2 regions of the Paenibacillus sp. FSL L8-0502 genome follow, and region 2 is predicted to be linked to the other one. Evidence: riboswitches for the same ligand, from Rfam matches in the RefSeq annotation. Region 2 holds a riboswitch; the other holds the start of a gene.
What was found. A riboswitch is a leader RNA that binds a small molecule or an ion and turns the genes downstream of it on or off. The one in region 2 is predicted to bind ZMP and ZTP.

Region 1: it holds a riboswitch for ZMP and ZTP, as region 2 does, so the genes downstream of both, NSQ57_RS23035 (TIGR01440 family protein) here and NSQ57_RS04540 (bifunctional 5,10-methylenetetrahydrofolate dehydrogenase/5,10-methenyltetrahydrofolate cyclohydrolase) in region 2, are expected to answer to the same signal.

Annotation. Positions count from the first base shown of each region.
Region 1 is NZ_CP151958.1:5,275,835-5,287,369, forward strand. It holds gene NSQ57_RS23015 (ABC transporter substrate-binding protein) at 1-527, opposite strand, end outside; gene NSQ57_RS23020 (carbohydrate ABC transporter permease) at 543-1,379, opposite strand; gene NSQ57_RS23025 (sugar ABC transporter permease) at 1,379-2,260, opposite strand; gene glyA (serine hydroxymethyltransferase) at 2,434-3,684, opposite strand; gene NSQ57_RS23035 (TIGR01440 family protein) at 3,805-4,392, opposite strand; ZMP/ZTP riboswitch at 4,612-4,693, opposite strand; gene NSQ57_RS23040 (low molecular weight protein arginine phosphatase) at 4,772-5,356, opposite strand; gene NSQ57_RS23045 (manganese efflux pump) at 5,460-6,020, opposite strand; gene NSQ57_RS23050 (L-threonylcarbamoyladenylate synthase) at 6,163-7,410, opposite strand; gene spoIIR (stage II sporulation protein R) at 7,566-8,258, opposite strand; gene NSQ57_RS23060 (FtsW/RodA/SpoVE family cell cycle protein) at 8,517-9,710, opposite strand; gene prmC (peptide chain release factor N(5)-glutamine methyltransferase) at 9,786-10,685, opposite strand; gene prfA (peptide chain release factor 1) at 10,689-11,535, opposite strand, start outside.
Region 2 is NZ_CP151958.1:1,003,586-1,015,120, forward strand. It holds gene NSQ57_RS04505 (hypothetical protein) at 3-710, shown strand; gene NSQ57_RS04510 (S-layer homology domain-containing protein) at 1,133-3,982, shown strand; gene NSQ57_RS04515 (NAD(P)H-dependent oxidoreductase) at 4,084-4,758, opposite strand; gene NSQ57_RS04520 (helix-turn-helix domain-containing protein) at 4,903-5,295, shown strand; gene NSQ57_RS04525 (iron-hydroxamate ABC transporter substrate-binding protein) at 5,490-6,482, shown strand; gene NSQ57_RS04530 (stalk domain-containing protein) at 6,602-8,104, opposite strand; gene NSQ57_RS04535 (cyclodeaminase/cyclohydrolase family protein) at 8,319-8,954, opposite strand; gene NSQ57_RS04540 (bifunctional 5,10-methylenetetrahydrofolate dehydrogenase/5,10-methenyltetrahydrofolate cyclohydrolase) at 8,951-9,817, opposite strand; ZMP/ZTP riboswitch at 9,931-10,015, opposite strand; gene NSQ57_RS04545 (fatty acid desaturase) at 10,229-11,290, shown strand; gene NSQ57_RS04550 (sensor histidine kinase) at 11,359-11,535, shown strand, end outside.

The DNA.
Region 1 (11,535 bases), 1.5 Mb from region 2:
GCTTTCAGTCGCTTGGCCGCTTCCTCCAGTTCATCTATCGTCTGAGGTAGTTTGGTTATGCCCGCTTTTTTGAACAAATCCTTGTTATAAACAAAACCAAATCCTTCTAGGTTCATAGGCTGTCCATAAATCTTACCGTTAACCGTCATCGGCTTACGAGCGAAATCGTCCAGATCCTTTACCCATGGCTGATCCGACAAATCCTCCAAGTACTCCAACCACGTATCGCGGTCCTGGTAGCCCTCATTTGTGAAAATGTCCGGCTGATCGCCTGATGCGAATTTAGCCTTCAACGAAGCACCGTAGTCCGTACCACCACCGACAGATTGGATATCCAACTTGATGCCAGGGTGCGCTTTTTCATATTCTGCCTTCAGCTTATTTAGCGGTTCCGAAATCTCTACTTTGAATTGATAAATGTGTATCGTTTTCGTTTCACTCTGTTGAGCCTTCGTATTTCCGCAACCTGCAAGTGTACATGCGAGCAGCACCATCAAGGAGATGACAAGTAACGCTGTTCTTTTCATCGGATATCCCTCCCTTCAGCCCTTGACCGCACCGGCTGCAATGCCAGAAACGATGTATTTTTGCATCACCAGAAAAAACACAACAATTGGCGTGATCCCCAACACCAGTGCTGGCAGCGCCAAGTCCCATTGCTTGGTGTACTGACCAAACAACATATAGGCTGCAATCGGAATGGTGCGCAGCTCAGGATCATTCAAAATGAGCGAAGGCAACAGATAGTCATTCCATATCCATAAGGTATTCAAAATAAGCACAGTTACGAACATAGGCAGCAGGAGTGGACAAACGATGCGAAAGAACACCCCGTACCGGGATGAACCGTCCACCCTTGCCGCCTGCTCGATCTCAATAGGTACCGTTTTAATAAAGCCATGAAAAAGAAAAACGGATAAAGGCGCCCCAAAACCCAGATAACATAGGATCAGTCCTGGTATACTATTGTTTAAGCTCAATACGTTGGACACTTCCATAAGCGGCAACATAATCGATTGAAAGGGAACTACCATTGCTGCCACAAGTAAACCGAATAAAAACCGATTAAAAGGAGTGTCATGCCGAACCATCTGGTAAGCGGCCATCGAGCTGATGAGCAGCAAAAGCGCATTACTGACGATCGTGACAATCAGTGAATTCCCCAGTGCTGTGGGAAAGTTTATTTTATTCCAGGCGTTAGCATAGTTTTCAAAACGGAAGGTTGTCGGCCACGAAGCGGAATGGGCCAAAATGTCACCAAAGGATTTAATGGAGTTTACGAGCAAAAAATAGAATGGAACCAGAAAAATTAACCCGATCACAATAAGCAATATTTCAGCAACCCATGTGCCCAAACGGTAGTTTGACGTTTTTTCCATTACATTTCGACCTCCTTTTTCTTCGTGAGACGCACCTGAATGCTGGTAATGATCGCAACGACCACGAAGAAAATCATAGCCTTGGCAGTTCCCAATCCAAGTCGATTATTTGTAAACGCTTCATTATATATGTCCAACGCTACAGACTCTGTCGACTTGAAAGGTCCCCCCTTTGTGAGAGCCAAATTCAATTCAAATACTTTAAAGGACCAGGATATCGCTAGGAACAAGCAGACGGTCACCGCTGGCATAATAAGTGGCACTACAATATGACGCAAAATCTGTCTTCGGCCCGCGCCGTCAATTTGAGCCGATTCAATCAGAGCAGACGGTACATTATTTAACGAAGATATGTAAATAACCATGAGATAACCTGCATATTGCCATACAAACACAATGACAGTTGCCCAAAAAGCAGTTGGCCCATCACCCAGCCACGGCAGTTTAAAAAAGGAAAGCCCTGTTGCCTCCCCTACCGCAGAAAAGCCGCGTACAAATATAAATTGCCAGATGAAGCCGAGCAGCAAGCCGCCAATCATATTGGGCATAAAAAATACAGTTCGCAGTGCATTACGGGTACGCAACGGTTTGGTAAGTGCATAGGCTAGGAAAAAGCCAATCAGGTTCGTCAGAATGACACCACATACGGTAAACCGAACCGTAAACCAGAACGCATTACGGAAATCTGGATCGTCCCTAAAAATATGAACGTAATTCCCTAGCCCGAGCCATCGGATATTTTCAGATACTCCATCCCAGTTCGTCATGGAATAATACAGCCCCAGCAGGAACGGAATGACCATAATCAAGACGAAAAACAACGCCATCGGTCCCACAAATACGAGCTGCTGCAATAATTGCGCGGATTTTCTTTGACTCAATGTAATCACTCCTTTGTCGTAGATATAAAGGAAAGCGCGCATAAACCTTTACTGTAATCGCTTATTACCCAAAAATGTAAGTTTCGAGTCGTTTGGAAGCAAAAAAAGGCTGTTCTCCTCCGGCTTACGGAAGGAAAACAGCCTATAATATAAAGATTATGATTGTCGATGAATTAGTATTGAGTTCCTGGATAAATCGGGAACTTATCTGTTAACTCGCCAACCGCTTGGCTTGCTTTGGACAATACAGTATCATCTTTCGGGTTTTTAAGGGTTTCAGCAATGATTTTACCGATTTTGACCATAGCCTCTTCATCCATCCCACGAGATGTTGCAGCAGGTGTACCAATACGAATCCCGCTTGTTACGAATGGACTGGTCGGATCAAAAGGAATCGCATTTTTATTGACCGTGATGCCCACGGAATCCAATACATGCTCCGCTTCTTTACCTGTGATATTCAAATTGCGCGTATCCAACAGCATCAGATGGTTATCCGTACCACCGGATACAATGTTAATCCCCTCAGCCAACAGTGTTTCAGCCAGCACCTGTGCGTTGCGGACTACATTTTGCGCATAGGTTTTGAACGATGGCTGGAGCGCTTCACCCAAAGCAACCGCTTTGGACGCGATCACATGCATCAGTGGCCCCCCTTGAGTACCAGGGAAAATAGCTTTATCAATCGCTTGCGCCCATGCTTTGCGAGTCAGAATCAGACCTCCACGCGGACCACGCAGCGTTTTGTGTGTCGTTGTTGTTACAAATTGGGCATGCGGAACTGGACTTGGGTGAATTCCCGCTGCCACGAGACCTGCGATATGTGCCATATCCACCATGAACAAAGCACCTACATCATTGGCAATGGAAGCAAAAGCTTCAAAGTCAATAGTACGCGGATATGCACTCGCGCCAGCTACAATCAGACGAGGGCGGTGCTTAAAGGCTGCCTTGCGCACTTCATCGTAGTCGATGCGGAAGTTGTCTTCGCGGACACCATAGGCAGCAAAGTTATACAACAAGCCGGAAGCGTTAACCGGACTTCCGTGTGTTAAATGGCCACCATGCGCCAGATTCATACCCAGTACAGTATCTCCAGGTTTGAGAGCTGCCAGATACACTGCCATGTTGGCTTGTGCTCCAGAGTGAGGCTGCACGTTAGCATGCTCAGCGCCGAACAGTTCTTTTGCGCGGTCACGTGCGATATCTTCAACGATATCTACATGCTCACAGCCACCATAGTAGCGTTTGTTTGGGTAACCTTCAGCATATTTATTCGTCAGCACGGAGCCCATGGCTTCCATTACTGCTTCACTGACAATGTTCTCGGATGCGATTAGCTCGATATTGTGGCGTTGTCGTTTCAGTTCAAGTCCCATTGCTTCCATCACTGCTGGGTCACTTTTACGCAGGTGTTCCATCATGATTGATTACTCCCTCTCCATAGTCAATTGTTGGGTATACAAGCTAACGCCTGCTCCTCTGTTGGGTACCTCATCCTCATTGCAAAAACGATTAGTACAAACATGCCGCCATGCCAAATGCTAATCGCAGTTTCCGCCGACTTCTTGCTCCAGACTGTACACCGCCCGTTGTCCGCCAATAAGTGGAGGACGGGTGAACGCCGCTGTCACACGTGCTTCGCCAATCCAGCGAAGGCTTGGGCGAAACGGAACAGCAATCGGTCGCAGATGCATGCCAATCAGCGTTTCGCCGATGTCTATCCCGGCATGAGCCTGCACGTTCGCCGCCAAACACGCGTCGCTCATAGAACGATAGGCGACGGTAGCCATAGAGCCTCCTGCTGTACGAACAGGAACAGCCGCAACCTCCATCAGTCCCAGTCGCTCCAGTACAGCCCGTTCAACGACCAACGCTCGGTTCAAATGCTCACAGCATTGAAACGCTACATCAAAGCCATACTGCCTGCGAACGGACTCTACTCCAGATAACAGTTGTTGAGCCACATCGAGCGCTCCCGCCGTGCCAATTCGACTTCCAGCCACTTCACTTGTGCTAACGCCGATAACCAGCAGGCGACCAGCCCTGAGACTGGCTGCTTCTGCGATTTCCCGCACAACAGAAGTGGTCTGTGCTTCTAGCGAAATCTCATGATCCAATTGTCCCACCATTGGAACCTCCTTTGGTTGAACAGCCTCTCAGAGACTAGGCACGGTCTCATGCCCCAAGTTCAACACACTCTCTCCTGATCACAATCTCACTATATTATAGCCGATGTTTCAGATTTCGAGCAGAAAAAATGGAAGAACCTTTGAAGGAATCAACCCTCAGCTAAACATCTGGCATAACTTGTATATGAAAAAAGAGCAGTCCACACCTATGTGGAATTGCTCTTTTGCCCAGGCGACCGGCCGTATATCCGATGCTCCATCGTGGTTAATCCCACTTTTGTCGCCAGTTACATCGGATTCTCATTTTTCCACCTTATCTTAACGGATTAACCGTCGAAAATCAACAGATTCCGTACAAAATAGATGAGTAAGAGCGATTTTATTCGGAAGAGGCCTTTAGCTTGTCCAGCAGCTTATGCAGCGCCGTGCGGATTTCCGCAGCTGTGACATCGTAGTCTTCTCGTGAACCGCCAAACGGATCTGAAATATCAAAGCCCGGAATCCGTTGGTGTAATTCAATCATTCGTTCACGCTCCTGCGCCGATAGCTCTTGTCCAAGTGAAGCCATCAACTGCTGTGAAGCATATAAACCGTCCAACTCCTGTACATCATTCAACACCGCATCCCGGTTCTCCACATATTCCTTAAGCGTAAATACTTTGCCCGCCGTTTGGGGAAAGCGCTGAATTACGTGCTGTTTATGTCCTTGCGTCAAGGTTAAGATCAGATGTGCCCACCCGGCAAGCCCGTCGCTCAAAGGGGTTGAAGTGATCTGATCGGATATATCGTGATCACGTAGAACCGCCTCTGCATGTCGGGATATCGGCGTGCCTTCCATCGCTGCCACTCCCGCAGAACGCACTTCCAGTTCTAGTCCATGCTCAGCAGCCAACTTACGCAGCATCCCTTCAGCCATTGGACTACGACAGGTATTCCCAGTGCATACAAATAAGATATTCTTCAACGTTTTCACCCCCCGTATGTTAAAAAATATATAAACAGAGGATTACTATAATCCTAATCCCTTACTTTAACCCTGCACTTATTTTACACTGTCTGAGCTAAAATCAAAACATAAACATAAAGCCGAATGCCAGCAAAATGGCACCGCCCACTGCTTCCCCGTAATCTCCTAGATTGCGGCTGACCTTGCGACCCAGCAGCAGGCCCAACATCGCCATTGCTCCCCCGCAAAAACCAAATGCCAGAACAGACAGCACCAGATCACTCTGGAACATCCCCAGTGACACTCCTACAGAAAATGAATCCACGCTCACCCCAAGTGCAAACAGCAAAAGACCTAAAGGCGAACGATGATCCAATACCTGTACGCCGTCCCCTTTGAAGGAATTATACACCATATGCCCGCCTAAAAGGATGAGTAGCCCCCCTGCGAAGTAGGTCGTCACATGACCTAATAAAGAACTCATATAATGGCCCGTGAAAATTCCCAGCAATGGCATCAGAATGTGAAAAAAGCCAATAACAGTGCTGATGCGCAGCACGTCTCGCAGGCGTATCCCCTTCATGCCGATCCCTACGCCCAGCGATAACGCATCCATTCCTAGCGCTACCGCCATGATCAGAATCGTTACAACCTGCCCGGCATGGGCAGAGGCTGCCAGCATACTCCATCCCTCCATTATCCGTCTGTTCTTGTACACGTTATGCGGACAAGAGGCAAATCAGTACAAGCATGCACTGAAAGTACCCAATACCGAGACGAGGAGGGAGGAAAATTTAATATAAGAGGCTCTGATTCGACAGAAGCTACAGGCGGACGATTCGGTGACCTGCCGCTTTAAGCAGGCGGTTCATAACGGCGTCTCCCAATCCTTTCGGCGGACAGGATTCCGCCAAAATGTAGGTGACGCCGTCCTCGTCGCAGCGACGCAGCACGCCGTACAGGCGTTGCGCTGCCTCATGGAGCGCGTCCAGCTTGCCCAGCGTGTAGACGCGTTCTCCGGCGTAGCCGGCGGTATGCTCGTCGAACGCGAGCACTGCCGTGCGCTCTCCGCGCGCGGAAGCCTCCGCCAGCGCAGCGCGAATCCACCCCGTCACCTCAACGGACGACGGGCCTTGTACCACGCTCAAGCGGCCTCGCGGCGCGTAGTGTGTGTACTTCATGCCCGGCGAGCGCGGCGCCGGGCTGTCGGCATCCTCCCCGGGCGTAGCGGCCAGCGCCGGGTCCAGCACGACGGCGCGAGCAACTGCAGCGAGCTGCTCAGCCGTCACGCCGCCGGGGCGCAGGATGGTGACCGTTCCGTCGTCACCCGCCTGCACCACCGTGGACTCCAGCCCCACACCTGTGGGACCTCCGTCTAAAATGCCGCCGATGCGGCCCTCCAGATCCTCCCGCACATGCTGTGCAAGGGTGGGACTGGGTCTTCCCGAACGATTGGCGCTTGGCGCAGCCAACGGACAACCCGCTTCAGCGATCAAGCGCAGCGCTATCGGATGATCTGGCATACGCACACCAACCGTGTCCAGCCCGGCCGTTACACGCGATGACAGTGCCTGCGGCACCACTGGCAATACGAGAGTCAGCGGTCCCGGCCAGAACATATTCATCAACGTCCGGGCTGTATCGTTTATTTTTGCTACCATACCCTCTAATTGATCAGCATCAGAAATATGTACTATGAGCGGGTTATCGGAAGGGCGTCCTTTGGCAGCGAATACCGCCTCCACCGCTTTTGTACTACGAGCATCGGCTCCCAGTCCGTACACGGTCTCCGTAGGAAAGGCTACCGTCTCTCCAGCTTGGAGGAGTACAGCAGCCTCGCGTATGCCTTTTTCCGCCGCGATCCGAGTCTGTTCAGCCGAAGTTTCGTCAGAAACACCCCCGTCAGTGTTGTTCACAGGAACCAAACATCTGACATCCCACCATTGGGTATGGGAAGACTTCAATGCCTGCTTCAGCTCGCAATTCCCCTGTTCGTCCAGCTTTTGCTCCGATTTTTCCTTTTGCACAAAATCTCCGCGCAAGTCTTGCATTTGATTCGATTTATCACTCATATCAGATCATCCCATATCTTATTGTCGTATACAGGCCAGTGATTTCGCTTGATCTTATAAGGCTACTTTGAAAGATCAGTTTATTTGGCCCTGCCATGTGTATATCTATCGTAAGCTCCATTATAGCATATGGGGAAACTTACACTCCTCAACGTTTAGGCAAACAAGCCACTCACCCAGCTGCACAGTCCCGCAAGTGCATCCCACAGAAAAAAACGCACTTCCGGCTCCTTGTCAGTGGCATTCGTCCGACTATCTCCATGATCCGTTTTTGCTGATACCGTTTGTGCCGCTGCCTCCCCACTGCCTGCATCAATAAAGCACAGCGGAGGAAACAGCACGCACCACCAATTTTGACCTTTTCCTTGTCCCAGCGTAACCCGAAGCGCTTCATAATTCCCTGCCGGGTAGACAAGACCACCGTACATTTTCGTCGGGAAAGGTACGCTCGCCAGTTCCACTTGATGATCATAGGCAATGCCGCGACGAGCCAGTTCCGTACCTACCAAACGGTCAATTTCAGGTAAATGAGCATCAATCAATGATCTCGCTTGGTCTAAGCTTTGCGGGTTTTCCAGCTCACCCACCCAGGCATTCATCTGCTGCACAATAGCGTCCCGTATTTCGCGTTTAACCAGCTGATCCTCCGGGCGATCCGAATTGGCCAAAATACGCAGTCGAATGGAGTCGTGTGGAATCACTTCCAGCCCTGTTGTAGTCACTCCTGATGCTAAGGTTCCTCTTGTTCCAGTGGTCATAGCAGCATCCGTTTTTTGACCTTCCCAAGACATCATTAATATCGAAATACAAAATAATATCATTGCAGCTTGCTTTACCCAACTTCTCATCTTCGTCCCCCCAAACCCAAACTCTATCATGTCTATCAGTTTGTCCGGTTTGGGAGAGTCTAAACCTATAAGTCTTGTAAAATATTCATAACCACTTTACAGATTTTCTTCAATACACCCTCGAATCATGCTACACCAAGCTTCTGACCCTCGCCGAGGAATATAAAAAAGCCCAGATTTCACAATCTGGACTCTCGCGTTGCACCGTTTCAACTCACACACAAATACCAATCAGTATCTAGCCACAATCCAACTGTACTAGGCTTTTTTCGCCTTCGTCAAGTTCAATCTGGAAGGCTGTGGCAGATCATCCTCCAGCTCTTGGCCGTGCACCTTAATGCTCATAACCAAGCCGATACTAGCCATGTTAATAAGCAACGAGGTACCACCATAACTTATGAACGGGAGCGTAATCCCCGTAAGCGGCATAATGCCCAGAAACGCACCAATATTCTCAAAAATCTGGTACAGTAACATGGACACAATCCCGACAATAATATACGGTCCGGCGCGATCCCGGCATTCCAGCGAAATCAGGATCATTCGGTGAATCAAAATAAAATATAACAATAACAGCACTGAAGAGCCTACAAAGCCAAATTCCTCCGCTACGACCACAAAAATAGAATCCGCATACGTATAAGGAACACGCCCGGACTGTACCGAGGTTCCTTGCAAAAAGCCCTTGCCCATCATCCCGCCAGAGGCTATCGCCAGCTTGGCATTTTTGGTATGATAAGACGCCTTCGCGGTTGCCTCTTCCGGTACCAACCAAGGGTCCAACCGCTCAACCCAGTGACTACGGCCAATCCCCTTCATAAAGGAATCAATCTCATCGTGAAACGAAATATAAGCTTTGATCCCGCCGCCAACGGCGACTGCAAATACGATGAATCCGATTAACGCATGGGATGCCTTCACATTACCAATCCATAGCATACCAATGACGATGACAATGTAACCAAGCGCATTACCCAAGTCATTTTGTGCCATAACCATGGCAAACGGGACAAAGCTCACCAGAGCCACTGGAAGAACATCCTGAATGAAATACAGCCTGCTCTTGCGCTTTTTGATCAGCATATAAGTCAGAAAAATGATAAGAACCAGCTTGAATACCTCGGCAGGCTGAAGATTCAAGCCACCAATTTTCAGAAAGCCCTGAGAGTTGTTAACCGTCCCACCAAAAAATCCGAGACCCAACAGGAATATTCCGCCTCCATATACGTACAGGGCTTTTTTAATGAATATCCGAAAATCGACCATCGCTAAACCCAAGATCGCCACAAAACCCAATATATAATACCCGATCATCTTTTGATAGTCGTTGCCGTGCTCTGCCAAGTTCGTAGGGCCCCTACCTGCGCTGTATACCGTTATGATACTAATCGCCATGAGCAAAACCAGAATAAAGATAACCGGACCGTCAATTTTTTTCAATTTCTGAAGCATGATTTCCCCCTGAGCCGTTTCTCGGTCATACTCCTCTTATTCTAAAGGAAAGACTCGCAAAAAGAAAATGCACCACTACTCCGAGACGCCTAGGACATGTCGTTCAATCCCTGCAAGGTCAGGAACGATTATAATATCCTTCCAATGACCTGCCTGTTCCAGCAGGCCAGCCACGTCTCTGGCCTGTCCCATCCCCAGCTCAAACCCGATTAGCCGGGGCGGAGTCTGAAGGAGTCCGAGCTGCTCCAGCATTGCCCGATACGGGCCGAGCCCGTCAGGACCACCATCTAACGCCATCCGTGGCTCGTGGTCGCGGACCTCCGGCTGTAGGCCAGCGATGTCAGCAGCCGGGATGTACGGCGGGTTGGACACGAGAATGTCCACCGTCGTTCCCGCAAATGGCGCCAGCAGATCGCCCTCGCGGAATTCTACGGCTGCGCCGTTCGCAGCAGCGTTATAAGCCGCTACTTTTAACGCGGCAGCCGAAATATCCCCTGCCGCTACGCGCCAGCTCGGTCGCTCAGCCGCCAGCGTCACGGCAATCGCACCGCTGCCCGCGCCGATGTCGAGCGCCTGAGGAGCACCGCTTGGCCACAGCCGATCGCCGTGCTGGAGTATCGCCTCGACGAGCAGTTCTGTCTCGGGGCGCGGAATCAGCACCGACGGCGAAACCGCGAACGGGCGGCCATAAAATTCCTGCCGTCCGATAATATACTGCGCCGGTTCACCCGCAGCTTTGCGGGCTATGATCCGTTCCCACGCCTCCTTGGCGGTGGAAGGGAACGGATCACCCAGAGCGGCGTAAAACGCCGTACCTTCCAATCCGAGCACATGCTCCAGCAACAAACGGGCATTATGCTGGGGCTCCAGAACGCCACAGCTTCCTAAAAAAGAAGAAGCCTCAACCAAGGCTTCTCTGACACTCATGTTTCGTTCCGGCGACATCCGATACACACAATCGCGCTCGTTCCCCAAAACTTAAACCTCTTGTTCCATCAAATCAGCCTGCTCTGCAATCGTGAGCGCCGATACGATTTCTTCGATCTCCCCGTTCATCACCTGGTCCAGCTTATGCATAGTTAGTCCAATACGATGATCCGTTACACGGCTTTGCGGGAAGTTGTAGGTACGGATACGCTCACTGCGGTCCCCGGTACCTACTTTGCTCTTACGCTCGCCTGCATATTTGGCTTCCTCTTCCTGACGCAACATATCCGAAATACGGGCACGCAAAACTTGCAGCGCCTTCTCCTTATTGGAGTTCTGGGATTTTCCGTCCTGACAGGTTGCCATAATACCTGTTGGCATATGCGTTACACGCACCGCCGACTTGGTCGTATTAACGGATTGTCCGCCCGCACCGCTGGAACAGAACGTATCCACGCGAATATCCTTGTCGGAAATTTCAATATCCACTTCTTCTGCCTCAGGCATAACGGATACTGTAGATGTCGATGTATGAATACGTCCACCTGATTCCGTCGTCGGAATCCGCTGGACGCGGTGTGCGCCGCTTTCGAATTTCATTTTGCTGTATGCACCGCGGCCGTTAATCATGAAAATAACCTCTTTAAAGCCCCCGAGATCATTCATGTTCGCGTCCATCAGCTCTACACGCCAGCCTTGGGTATCGGCATAACGGGTATACATCCGGTACAAATCAGCTGCGAATAGTGCCGCTTCGTCACCACCCGCTGCCCCACGAATCTCAATAATAACGTTCTTATCATCATTCGGGTCCTTCGGCAGCAGCAAAATACGGATTTTTTCATCCAGCTCCCGCTTACGAACACTCAGTTCTTCAATCTCCATTTTGACCATTTCA
Region 2 (11,535 bases):
GTATGAAGTTGAAAAAATGGCCGTTAGTATTCATGATAGGTATTCTCATGCTGTTATCCGTAGGCTGGAACAGTGGAGTATCTTATGCGAAATATTATTACGAATACACTTGGGATCAGTACAAGGGGACTGAAATCAAGACCTACAGGCTGACACCGGTAGCTGGTAGAGCTGGATTTATGGATCAGGAAAAGGCCTTTGCTGCGATTAGCAAAACCCCGAATGTGTATGGAAAGTTCAGTGGCTACCGAACAGAGAAAACAACTGAATTTGCAACCAAGAGTGTAACAGATGAGGTTTATAAATATGCAGTTGTTGATTTTATTAGCGACAAGGAGCCAGAAACTGTAGAATACGTTAATCCAAAAGGTGGAGTTCCTCATACATGGAACGGAACCGATGAGATTCGAATTTTTATGAGAGGGTCTGAGGCAGCTTCTTTGGCAGAGCTGTTTTATGAGGGAACTCCAAGTGAAGGACGCTATCATTTTAATGCTGACGATGTCTACTTAGTTACATTCTGGTCCAACACAGTAAAATCAATCACTGGAATGTCTGCTGAAGCGCTAGTTGAGGAAGGCCCCCCTGCGTTTATAAATCGAGAGTTGGTTGGTCAAATAAAAGGCAAAGATCCTGCTGCCTATCCACAAAATGGGGCTTTAAACGGCTACTTTTATGTTTATAAGGGTTCTGAGTTTAAAGAGAATTAAAACAGCAGACAGGATTTTATAAGTATATATGTACACGAGAACGAGATAACATTTTGTATTCTTCAAGCGAATGCGGATACAGATGTTATCTCTTTTTTTATTTGTATACGGGATCAACATAGTAACACAAAAAGATGATAAATATTTAATTACCAATGAAAACCATTGTTTAGTGATAGGGAATTACGGCTTAAAAAAAGATGGTGAATAAACAGGATAGTAGATTGCCAAAACTACTTTTTTTACTGGCTTTATTCAATCCTAGGGAGATTATTCCGATAATTCAAGTATATACAGTTTGGTGTTAACAGTAATGAAAAACCGATTGAAAACAAGAGAGACTAATTTTCAAAGTTGATATGAAAGTACAGGCGAAAGTGGCTCAGTGCTATCTAGTAAAGGAGGTGTAATGATTCCGAATAATGAATTATGAAAAAAAGTTAAAACAAATTAGGCATTACATGGCTGGTTTACTGGCTGTCTGGTTGTTCTGTATACATAGTGCGCCTGTTTTTGCGGACAGAGCCTTTAACGATATCGAACATTCCTATGCAGCTGATGCGATTGAGGCCATGGCTGCTCAAGGTTATGTTACGGGTTATCAGGATGGGAGCTTTCGACCTTTACATTTTATCTCGCGACAGGAATGGGCAAGCATTTTCGCTAAAACCTTAAAGCGAACATCGAATAACAGAGGCGTAACTTCTTTTCGTGATGTGTCACCATGGGCTCTACCTTATGTACAGGCCTTACAGGAAGAGAGCATTACGAAAGGAATTAGTGATCAATTATTCGGTGCCAAGCACAATATGACTCGTCAGGATATGGCCGTTTGGTATGCCCGCTATTTTGGTGTTACTGAAAATACCCGATCGGCTGGTATATCCAGTTTTGTGGATCAATCTGATATATCAGATTATGCACAAACGAGCGTATGGCTGATGGAACGGCTGGAACTGATCGAGGGAGATACGAATCACTATTTCCATCCTAAAGAGTCTGTGAGACGGCAGGATGCCACGCTGGTTGCTTATCGAATATGGTTAGGCGGTGACGGTCTGAGAGAACGTGCCAAGCGTTTGCTAGGGTCATTAGGAGATGGAACTGCAACGATGCCTCAGACGACCAGCCAACAAGAATCGAAGAAGATCGAGGTCGATGTGACACCGGAAATTAGTCAACAACCTGTGAATTCGGAAGTCGAGGAGCCTAAAAGGCATCGCCCAAGCCCTGATTCACCAGCATCTCCGGTGACACCACCAGAACCGAAGCCGGAACCGTCGGTGACACCGCCGGGACCTAAACCCAAACCACCAGTAATTCCGGTAGATCCACCGGATCATTCTTCGGATTTTCTGGTAGATGAGGTCGTAATCAAGGCGCAGGAGCTGGTAAATCAACCGGAGACATACCCTTCGTATCAGCTATCTTTTCAGCTCTACAATAAAGGGCGACCCGTAAGCATTCCTGCTGCCAGCGTCACAAGTGTTACGTACACATTTAGTGATGGGTTAGGTATTTTTGATGAACAAGGGAAAATTGCACATCCCGAAAATATTCCGGTTGCGGACAGCTTCATTCCTGTAGAAATGAAGGTCACCGTTGCCAAACCTTATCAGGTCCTTACAGCTCAGGCCAAGCTGATCGTGAAAGGGAAGACTCCGCCGGCAGAGCCACCGAACGTAATCAGGTCCGTATACTTGGCTACGTATACCATTTCAGAGGCTGCTACTTTAGATCCTGCTGCTTGGAATATGTCCTACGTATTTCATAATGCTAATGGAGAGGTTATAGCTCCTGGATTGCTGCCCTCAGACTTGATACTTCGGGTAGAGGATTCCAGAGGAATATTTGATGAGGATGGGAAGATTGCCAACCTGCATTTGATTCCGACAGTAAACTCGGTCATTCCATTAAAGATCACGGTTGAGTCGCCATCTCAAGGGGTTCACTTCACATCTGATGCGGAATTAACGGTAGAACCCGGGGAACGCAAAAAGCAATACTTTGCTGTCTCCATCATGCTGCAGGGAAGCGCGACGACGGTAGATCAAATCAAGCAAGCGCGTCAATTGCTGATGGACCACTTTGGTCCCAATATCAAAGTGACGTGGGCGATGGAAAACGGATTTGTTTTTGTAGAAGCAAATCGCCCGCAGCTTAAACAGGTTTTGGCATTCGTCGATCAGTATGGAGATGAAGTCGGAATGTTGGATGGGTATCCGAACCAGTTAAAGTTTCCTATTTGGGAAGCTCGAATGGACGAGTGGATGTATATGTATCGTTACAATGCATTCAATGAGCTGCACCAATCCGGTACAATGGGATCACCATCGGTGTTTGAAAGCATGGATACAGACCAATATCGGAAGTATCTTCCGAAATCATTGACCAGCTTTACGGTAAATCCCGAACAGACTCAATGGCTTAAAGATCACTATCGGATTACTTCCGCGATGGGATGGTCGGCTACACAATATAATGTGAACGGTATGTATGGTGAGGGCTCTCCATTGATGCCTTACTGGTCCCATAAGGACAATCCAATTGTTCCCGCACAGGGACTAGCAGATAATAGCGGTACCGTATTCATGAACTCGGTTACGATTGATCCGATTGGATCACGCTATACGAAAGATTCCTCACGCTGGACTCTTCATCCGCTTGACCCATATGTGACTGAGACGGATGCAGCACCACAACTGTATATAGTACAGCAATATTTGGATAACCCTTATCAACGTATAAATACGGTAAACTACTTGTCCATTATTTTGGACATCAACGCACTTGCCAACACCCATAACATGGCTCCAATATGGGAGAATTTTGTGAACCACTTCCCTGTTGATCGCAAGGTTGAGATTGTAGGCGTGGACGGGCTGAAACAGATTTATGAATCGGTAGCAGGATCCAATAATGATCATACGGAGTTTACGCTCATGTTTAGAGGCTCAGGTATTAAGACGGCTATGGATTCCAATAATTCACCAGCGAATCTGCGCTATTTGTGGACCGAAAATGCCTCACAGCGGATTATTATATCCAAAGAGGATGGAGATGCGGCATGGTCCATTATTGACTTTACCGATTATACCCGAAAACCGGTTCCGAAGATGGACTACAACTTGGATGGTCACACGGACGTAAGCTATGTCACCGGAAGGAACTTCAAGCTATGTCCAACGGCTCCTTTAACAGCGGATGAAATTCAACGCGTAAAGGATCGTTTGAAGGATATTTACTTTGCAGAAGAAGTGAATTATCAGTAAGTAATTGGAAAAAATTAAGAGCTGAGGTTTTATGAAAAGGGGGTGTCCCCACAGCCATCGAAATGGCTGTGGGGACACCCCCTTGTTTTAGAGAAAAGGTTTTACACCCACTCAATAACCTGATCTACAGGTCGCCGAGTTTTGCCACGCGGCTCGTTGAGACGGTAGCCAAATGCCACCATACAAGAAATACCGAAATGCTTGGCATCCATAATGCCTTCTTCAGAGAGGATGCGTTCGATTTCCTGTTTATTAAAACCTTCGATAGGGCAGGAATCAATGCCGATTTGAGCTGCGGCAGTCATCATATTGCCCAGTGCGATGTAGGTTTGCCGGCAGCCCCACTCGAACAAGGCTCTTTTGTTTTCCTCCAGCCCAAAATCTGATTTTAGGAAGGCGTCATATACTTTCTCTTTGCCTTCCATCACTTCAGCAGGTAATTGCTGCACGTTCTCCATCATACTCTTGATATAATCGGAGGAGGCTATCATATCTTCAGGAAGTCTAGAGAGGATGAGTACAAAATGGCTGGCTGTTGGCAGTTGTTTTTGGGCCCCCCAAGAGTAAGGCAGTAGCTTCTCACGCATAGCTTTACTCTGAACGACAACAAATTTCCAGGGTTCAAAGCCAAACGAGCTTGGAGATAAACGACCGGTTTCAAGAATAAAATCAAAATCGGAATCGCTAATTTTCTTATGACTATCAAATTCCTTCGTTGCATGTCTGAACTCGTATGCGGATAAGATTTGATCTTTAGTAGTAGCTAAGGTTTCCATCGTTATTCCACTCCTTATGGATGTTGATTAAAATTGACGCTTACCAAGTGACATGCTTAATATTAGAATATACATGACCGTTTTTGAAGTACGCACATTAATGTGCTGTAGTATATAAAATGATACTAAGGAGGAGAAAAGCCTATGCGTAATCGGAAAGGCGGCTTTGGGGAATGTACCGCTGGAAATGATCAGGCGTGTCCAGTTGAGTTCACGCTGGACGTGATTGGGGGCAAATGGAAAGGGATTATTTTGTATCATCTTATGTATGGGACTAAGCGATTTAGTGATTTTCGGCGGATCTGTCCGGGGATCACCCAGCGTATGCTGACACTCCAATTGCGCGAGCTGGAAGAGGATGGTGTCGTTCACCGTGAAGTATACCAGCAGGTTCCGCCTAAGGTTGAATACTCTCTCACCGAATTCGGAAAAACGCTCATCCCGATTATTAACTTGATGAAAGATTGGGGAGAAGAATATAAAACAAAACAGCGATCACCAGAAAGCAGCCTTCAGCAACCTAGCCCCAATGTGTAGGCTTTTGAATACGGCTCCACGAAAAAGACCTGACCATCATTTTGGCAGGTCTTTTGATTTATTAAGGAGGAATGTACAAAGTTCGTTTTTCAGTTGACAGCAAGGACGACGCTTGATATATTTCTTACGATATTGATAATCATTATCATGTGTATCAGGGAGATCATCTCCACAATATATAGGGGGCTAATCAGTTGAGAAGAAAATCGTATTTTATGATGACAGCTATGTTACTTGTATTGTCTGTATTCATCAGCGCTTGCAGCGGAAATAATAATGGGAGTAATCCGGCTTCATCTTCAGGAGATAAGCAAGAGTCAGCTACTACTGGAGAGACTAGAAGCTTTAATACGGTTAAAGGGGATATTCAAATTCCTGCTAAGCCACAGCGTATTGTAACGGATTTTTACGGCGGAGAACTGCTGTCCGTGGGTGCTAACGTGGTGGGTGTGGAGCCGACTGCGTTTCAAAATCCTTTTCTGACCGATTTGCTGAAGGAAAAAGGAACCAAAGAGGTGGGTGATCCGACCAATTTGGAAAAGACGCTGGAACTCAAACCCGATCTGATCGTGGTTATGAAGGATACGAATTATGAGGCTTTGTCTAAAATTGCACCTACCCTGTACATTCCGTACGGCACGACGACTAATATTTATGATACGGTCAAGCTGTTCGGCGATATCACCGGGGAAAAGGAGAAGGCTGAGCAATTTATTGCTGCATTTGATAAAAAGGCCGCTGAAGGTCGCGCACGTCTTAAAGGTGTGATTGACGAAAAGGCAACTTTCGGTCTGTATGAGCTGACGGACAAGCACGCACTTTGGATCTTTGGCGACAATGCGGGTCGCGGCGGACAAGCCGTATACAATGCGCTCAAACTGAACATGCCAAAGAAAACAGTGAACTCCAAGGAACAAACGGTACAGCTTTCGATGGAGGTATTGCCGCAGTATGACGCAGATTATATGTTCCTGACTACGTATGACCCGGAGAAAAAGGGTGACGCGCTCAAGCAACTGAAGTCGTCCGCTGTATGGGGGAATCTTCCTGCGGTGAAGAACAATAGAGTGTTCTTTAACGATTTTGATACGTATTATCGCTATGATCCAATCGCTATTACAGGACAGATTGATATGATCGTAGATATGCTGATCGAAAGAGAAAAAGAGAATAAAGCTAAACAATAGGTGTGAGATTCTGCGTTGTGACGAATTGTTGAAATAGATAAGAGATCGCATATTATACACAGTATATAGCATTAAAAACCAGTCCAACATGAATCATGTTTGGACTGGTTTTTGATTTACTATTTTGTCGTAATTTCAATAGTATCTTCTTTTTGTATCCAATCTACCTTGGCCCCCAGCGTTTCGCTGATCAGCCTTAATGGAAGATAACCAATACCATTCACCATGAAGGGCGGATTGGTAAGCTTTACAGCCTTACCGTTCACTTTTGCTTGGCTGGTTTTGAAATTTATTTCTAGAAAGACAGGGTGATCTTCTGCCTTGGACTGATCTATTTTTGCTATTTTGCTGTTGAAATCATAAGCGATCTCGGCCCCCAGTTTATCAAAAACAGAACGAAGGGGAATAAACGCTTGCCCGTTGCGGGTAATGACACCATTACTCAGAGAGACAGGCGAACCATTGAGACGGACAAGAATCGGTTTTTGTACAGGAACTGGTGAACTATACAGAAACTCATAGTCTCCTATACCTAGCTGCGCGTGTTTGTTGACACCCCAGCCCCATAAGGCCCCATCTGCTTTTTGCATGATTACGTGCCGTGGACCTGCTTTGATACTTTGAATATTTTTAGCAAGCAATGTAAAGGGGGCGTTGGATGGTAACTTTTCACCATCTAGAGACGCAACATATACATTCCCAGCTGTGGTGAGGGCGAGTATGGAGCGTTCGGCGAAAAAGGCGTCTTTAACATCTTTTACTCCTGATAATAGCACAGGGGTATTTTCATTGTGATAGGTTGTATTATCTGAGTAACCTGTGACCGTTTCACCCCAGAACCATAACCGTCCTTGTCGATCAATCGCGAGATTGGAACTTCCATTGGTCTTAATTATTTTGATGTCCGATAAGGCTTGAATCTGCGATACGGATAAAGTTTCGGACGGAGTTACATTTTTATCAAATTCTTTGGGCCATGTCCATACAGTACCGTCTTTCTTTAAGGCTATGTTTTTGGAGATAGCAGTAATATCCTTTAATGATGGAACAAGCTCGAAGCCCTGCAAGGACCTTGTATTTTTCCATACACTTCCGTCCTTCTTCAAGAAGATCCAGCGTTCCTCATATTGCGGTCTTTTTTCATAGTAACTATCCAATTCTGTAACATTTTCGATGCCGGATAGGGTTTGAAAAGGAGCAAAGTTGCCACCATTTTCGATTCGATCAGCGGATAATACGGTTCCTTCGGCGTTTAGGGCGAGCACATGATCATTCATAATACGCACGTTTATGATGTTTGGTAGTCCTTCCAGAGAAATGAATTTCACGGATTCAGAAATGTTGTTTCTTGGCACATACCAGGCGGAATGATCTTGTAAGGTAAATATCAGATCGCCTTCCTGGATTATATTCGAAAATGTTCTTACAACGTTTGGCTTATCCTCTACACGAGTCGGTACGGATTGATTATAGCCCCATAACCACAAGCTTCCATCGGATTGAATCAGACTCCCGGAATCATATGAACGAATACGGGACGCCGATTCATCACCGGCCGCCCATGCACTGGAGCTGAACAATAACAGCGTGATCATACTGATTAACAGAGTACGTCTTTTCATGCGTTTTTCCTCATTTCTTCATCAATGTATATAAGGTTAAATAACGACTTGGGGAATATCTCCTTATCAATAGACGAAGAATATATAGAAAAGTTTTCCACAAATCGTTGGATTCCAATAAAATAGCCTCCAAACCCACGAGCAGAGGCGGGTTTGAGAGGCTATTTTTTGAGCATGGAAGCAGAATATGACTTGGGACGGGTTCTTCCAATGGTCAGCCCGTTATTCGGCTGCGCACCATCAATAAGGTTTGTTCTTTGATTTGTCCGATTTCACGGAGGAGTGCGGCTGTTTTAGCTTCGTAGGATTGTTTGACATCCAAATCTTTCAGCGAAGCAAGGTTAATGTCGACGGTAAGCAGGGCAGATTGAGCGGCGGCTTCGAACAGGATCGCGCCGATGCCAAGATCCGAAATCACATTTTTATTGGACACTTCCACAATGTTATAGGCTTGCGACAATCCGTCTCGGCATACTTCCAGCAGGCGCATGGGTACCTCAATGGCAGCGATCACCGCTGTCTGTAAGGAATGGGTACGATAGCGCTTTTCTTCGTCTGTTTCCTTGGGCAAACGCAGGGCAGTCATATACTGTTCAAAGGATTGGATGTCTGCGACCATTAATTCCTCACAATGTGTAGACAATCTTTCCATGCTGCTAATGACGTCCGTGATTTGTTCATGGATGTGCGCGTATTTTTCTCCTTGTGAAAGGTTGGCGGTCATGGAGGTCATAGCCGCGCCTAGTGCCGCAGCCAGTGCGGATACACTTCCTCCGCCAGGGGTAGGAGCTGCACTTGCAGCCTCTTTCAGAAAATGTCCGATGGAATGATTCCACGACAGTTCACTCATGAGTAAACCACCTCTCTGGAGTAGTGTTGCAGATGTATCGCTTTAAGCAAATTTTTGTACAAAATCGCAGTCGTTAAGGTGCCAACACCGCCGGGAACCGGAGAAATAGCATGTACTTTTTCCCCCACGTCTAAAGCGGCATCTCCCACTATTTTTCCCTCTAGCGTCTCATTAATTCCCGCATCTACCAAAATCAGACCGGGATGAACCATATCTTGCGTAATCACATCAGGGCATCCGACTGCCACGAAGGCAATGTCTGCATGGCTCAGATGCTCTGCAATATCACGCGTACCTGCATGACAGGCGGTAACGGTGGCGTTTTCTCTTTGCAACATGTGGAAAAGGGGAAGTCCCACTGTCTGTCCGATGCCCACGAGCGTGACATTTTTGCCTGCCAATGTGTGACCGTAATGCTTGAGCAGCTCGATACAGGCTTGAGGTGTTGCGGGATATAGTCCGGCGTCACCTGTTACAGTAGCCAGCTTGTTATCGGGTGTAATCCCATCAATATCCTTGTAGGGGGCAATGGATTGTTTAATAACGGAGGCGGAAAGATGTTGGGGAAGCGGCAGTTCCAGCATAATGCCATGTACATGGGATGCATCGTTCAGACTGCCGATCAGGTGCAGTAGCTCGGTTTCGCTAACATGACGATCAAACGTATGGAGATGAAATGAGATGCCCAGCTTCTCCGCTATTTTTTGCTTGGTCCGTGCATAGTATGCAGATGCCGGATCACCTTCTACCAATAGGGTTGCCAGATGGGGACGGTGTCCTTGCTGCTTCATTTCTTCTACCTGTGAACGGATCGTTGCATATACTTGCTCAGCTGCTTCTTTGGATTTCATGATAATAGCCATAGTCCGAGCCTCCTCTGAATTTATTGCATAATGGAATCAACAGGGTGTCATGGTCTTGTAAAACGAAAAAAAGTATTTGCACAAGGTCGTCAAGACAGACGAATCCTCTGCAAATACTTCTCCCAGGCGAACGGTACGCTTTTTTTGTATGCTCCCTCGTGGTTCATTCCACTGACTTCGCCAGTCACATACAGCGTTATTATACCTTATATTTTAACAAACAATCATCAGAAAAGAAACCCGCGAACATTTGGAAAACGGGTTATGTTACTTGTCTATATGACAAATGTCATATACACGAACTGACGTTTATGACTACAGCGCCTAGAGCGTTCTCCTTATACTGAGATTAGATCAACATGTACGCCTAACAGGATCAAGGTATAGGCGTCATCTTTAAGGAGGATCATAATGAGTATGACACAACTCCCATTAGCCCAATTGAAAAAAAATATGGCTCCCTACGAGAAAATAAACACGAAATCCAGCGTTCTGCAACTTATCAATACCTTGGGTCCACTGATCCTATTGTGGTATGCTGCTTATCTTAGCCTGTCGGTTTCGTACTGGCTGACGCTTCCCATTGCCATTGTTGCATCGGGGTTTGTGGTACGGACGTTTATTATTTTTCATGATTGTGGTCATCAATCCTTCTTCAAAAGCCGCAAGCTGAACGACATTGTGGGAACGATTACAGGTATTATTACGCTCTGCCCTTATCACCAATGGAAAAATAGTCACGCGATCCACCATGCAACCAGCAGTAATCTGGATAAAAGAGGCACAGGTGACATGTGGGTGCTTACGGTAGAAGAGTACACAGAGGCTTCCACATGGACACGGTTGGCCTATCGCATATACCGAAATCCTTGGGTTATGTTCGGACTAGGTCCGATCTATACTTTTTTGATTTCCTATCGCTTTAATATCAAGACAGCCAAACGCAAGGAAAAAATGAACACTCATGTGACGAATATATCCATCGTTGCATTGTATGCACTGTTGTGCTGGGCTATTGGATGGCAGGCCTTCCTTCTCGTACAGGCACCTATCTTTTTTGTATCCGGTATGTTGGGAATCTGGCTATTCTATGTACAACACCAATTTGAGGATTCTTATTTCGAGCACGATGAAGAGTGGAGTTATATTAATGCAGCCGTAGAAGGCAGTTCTTACTACAAGCTTCCTAAAGTATTGCAATGGATTACGGGCAATATCGGATTTCATCACGTTCATCACCTGAGTCCCAAAGTTCCAAATTATAATTTGGAAAAAGCACATGAAGCGACACCGTTACTTCAAAAGGCGACCACGATCACAGTGAGTAGCAGTCTGCAATCGTTGAAGTTCCGACTTTGGGATGAAAATACGAAAACCTTTTTGACCTTTAAACAAGTGAAGCCGCTCCTCAGCAAACGTGTTGCAGTTACGAAACCCATGCCTACACCTGTTGTAGGCACAGAAAGAAAATAACGTTGAACAAAACCTGGTATGATAAGATAAGGAATATAAGTCATGTGAAGTAGAAGAGGGTGGGCAGGATGCAAAAATGGTATCAGATCTTCCAAAGAAATACAGGGCTTAGCCCTTATGTTTGGGTCGTCTTTTACATCCTGCCCTTTTACTACTTTAGCTCTTCATCTACAGGTCATATTATTTTGGGTACTGCTATTATTTTGGTATTCTTTGCATGTTATGTACTGGCTTTTGTCTCAAAA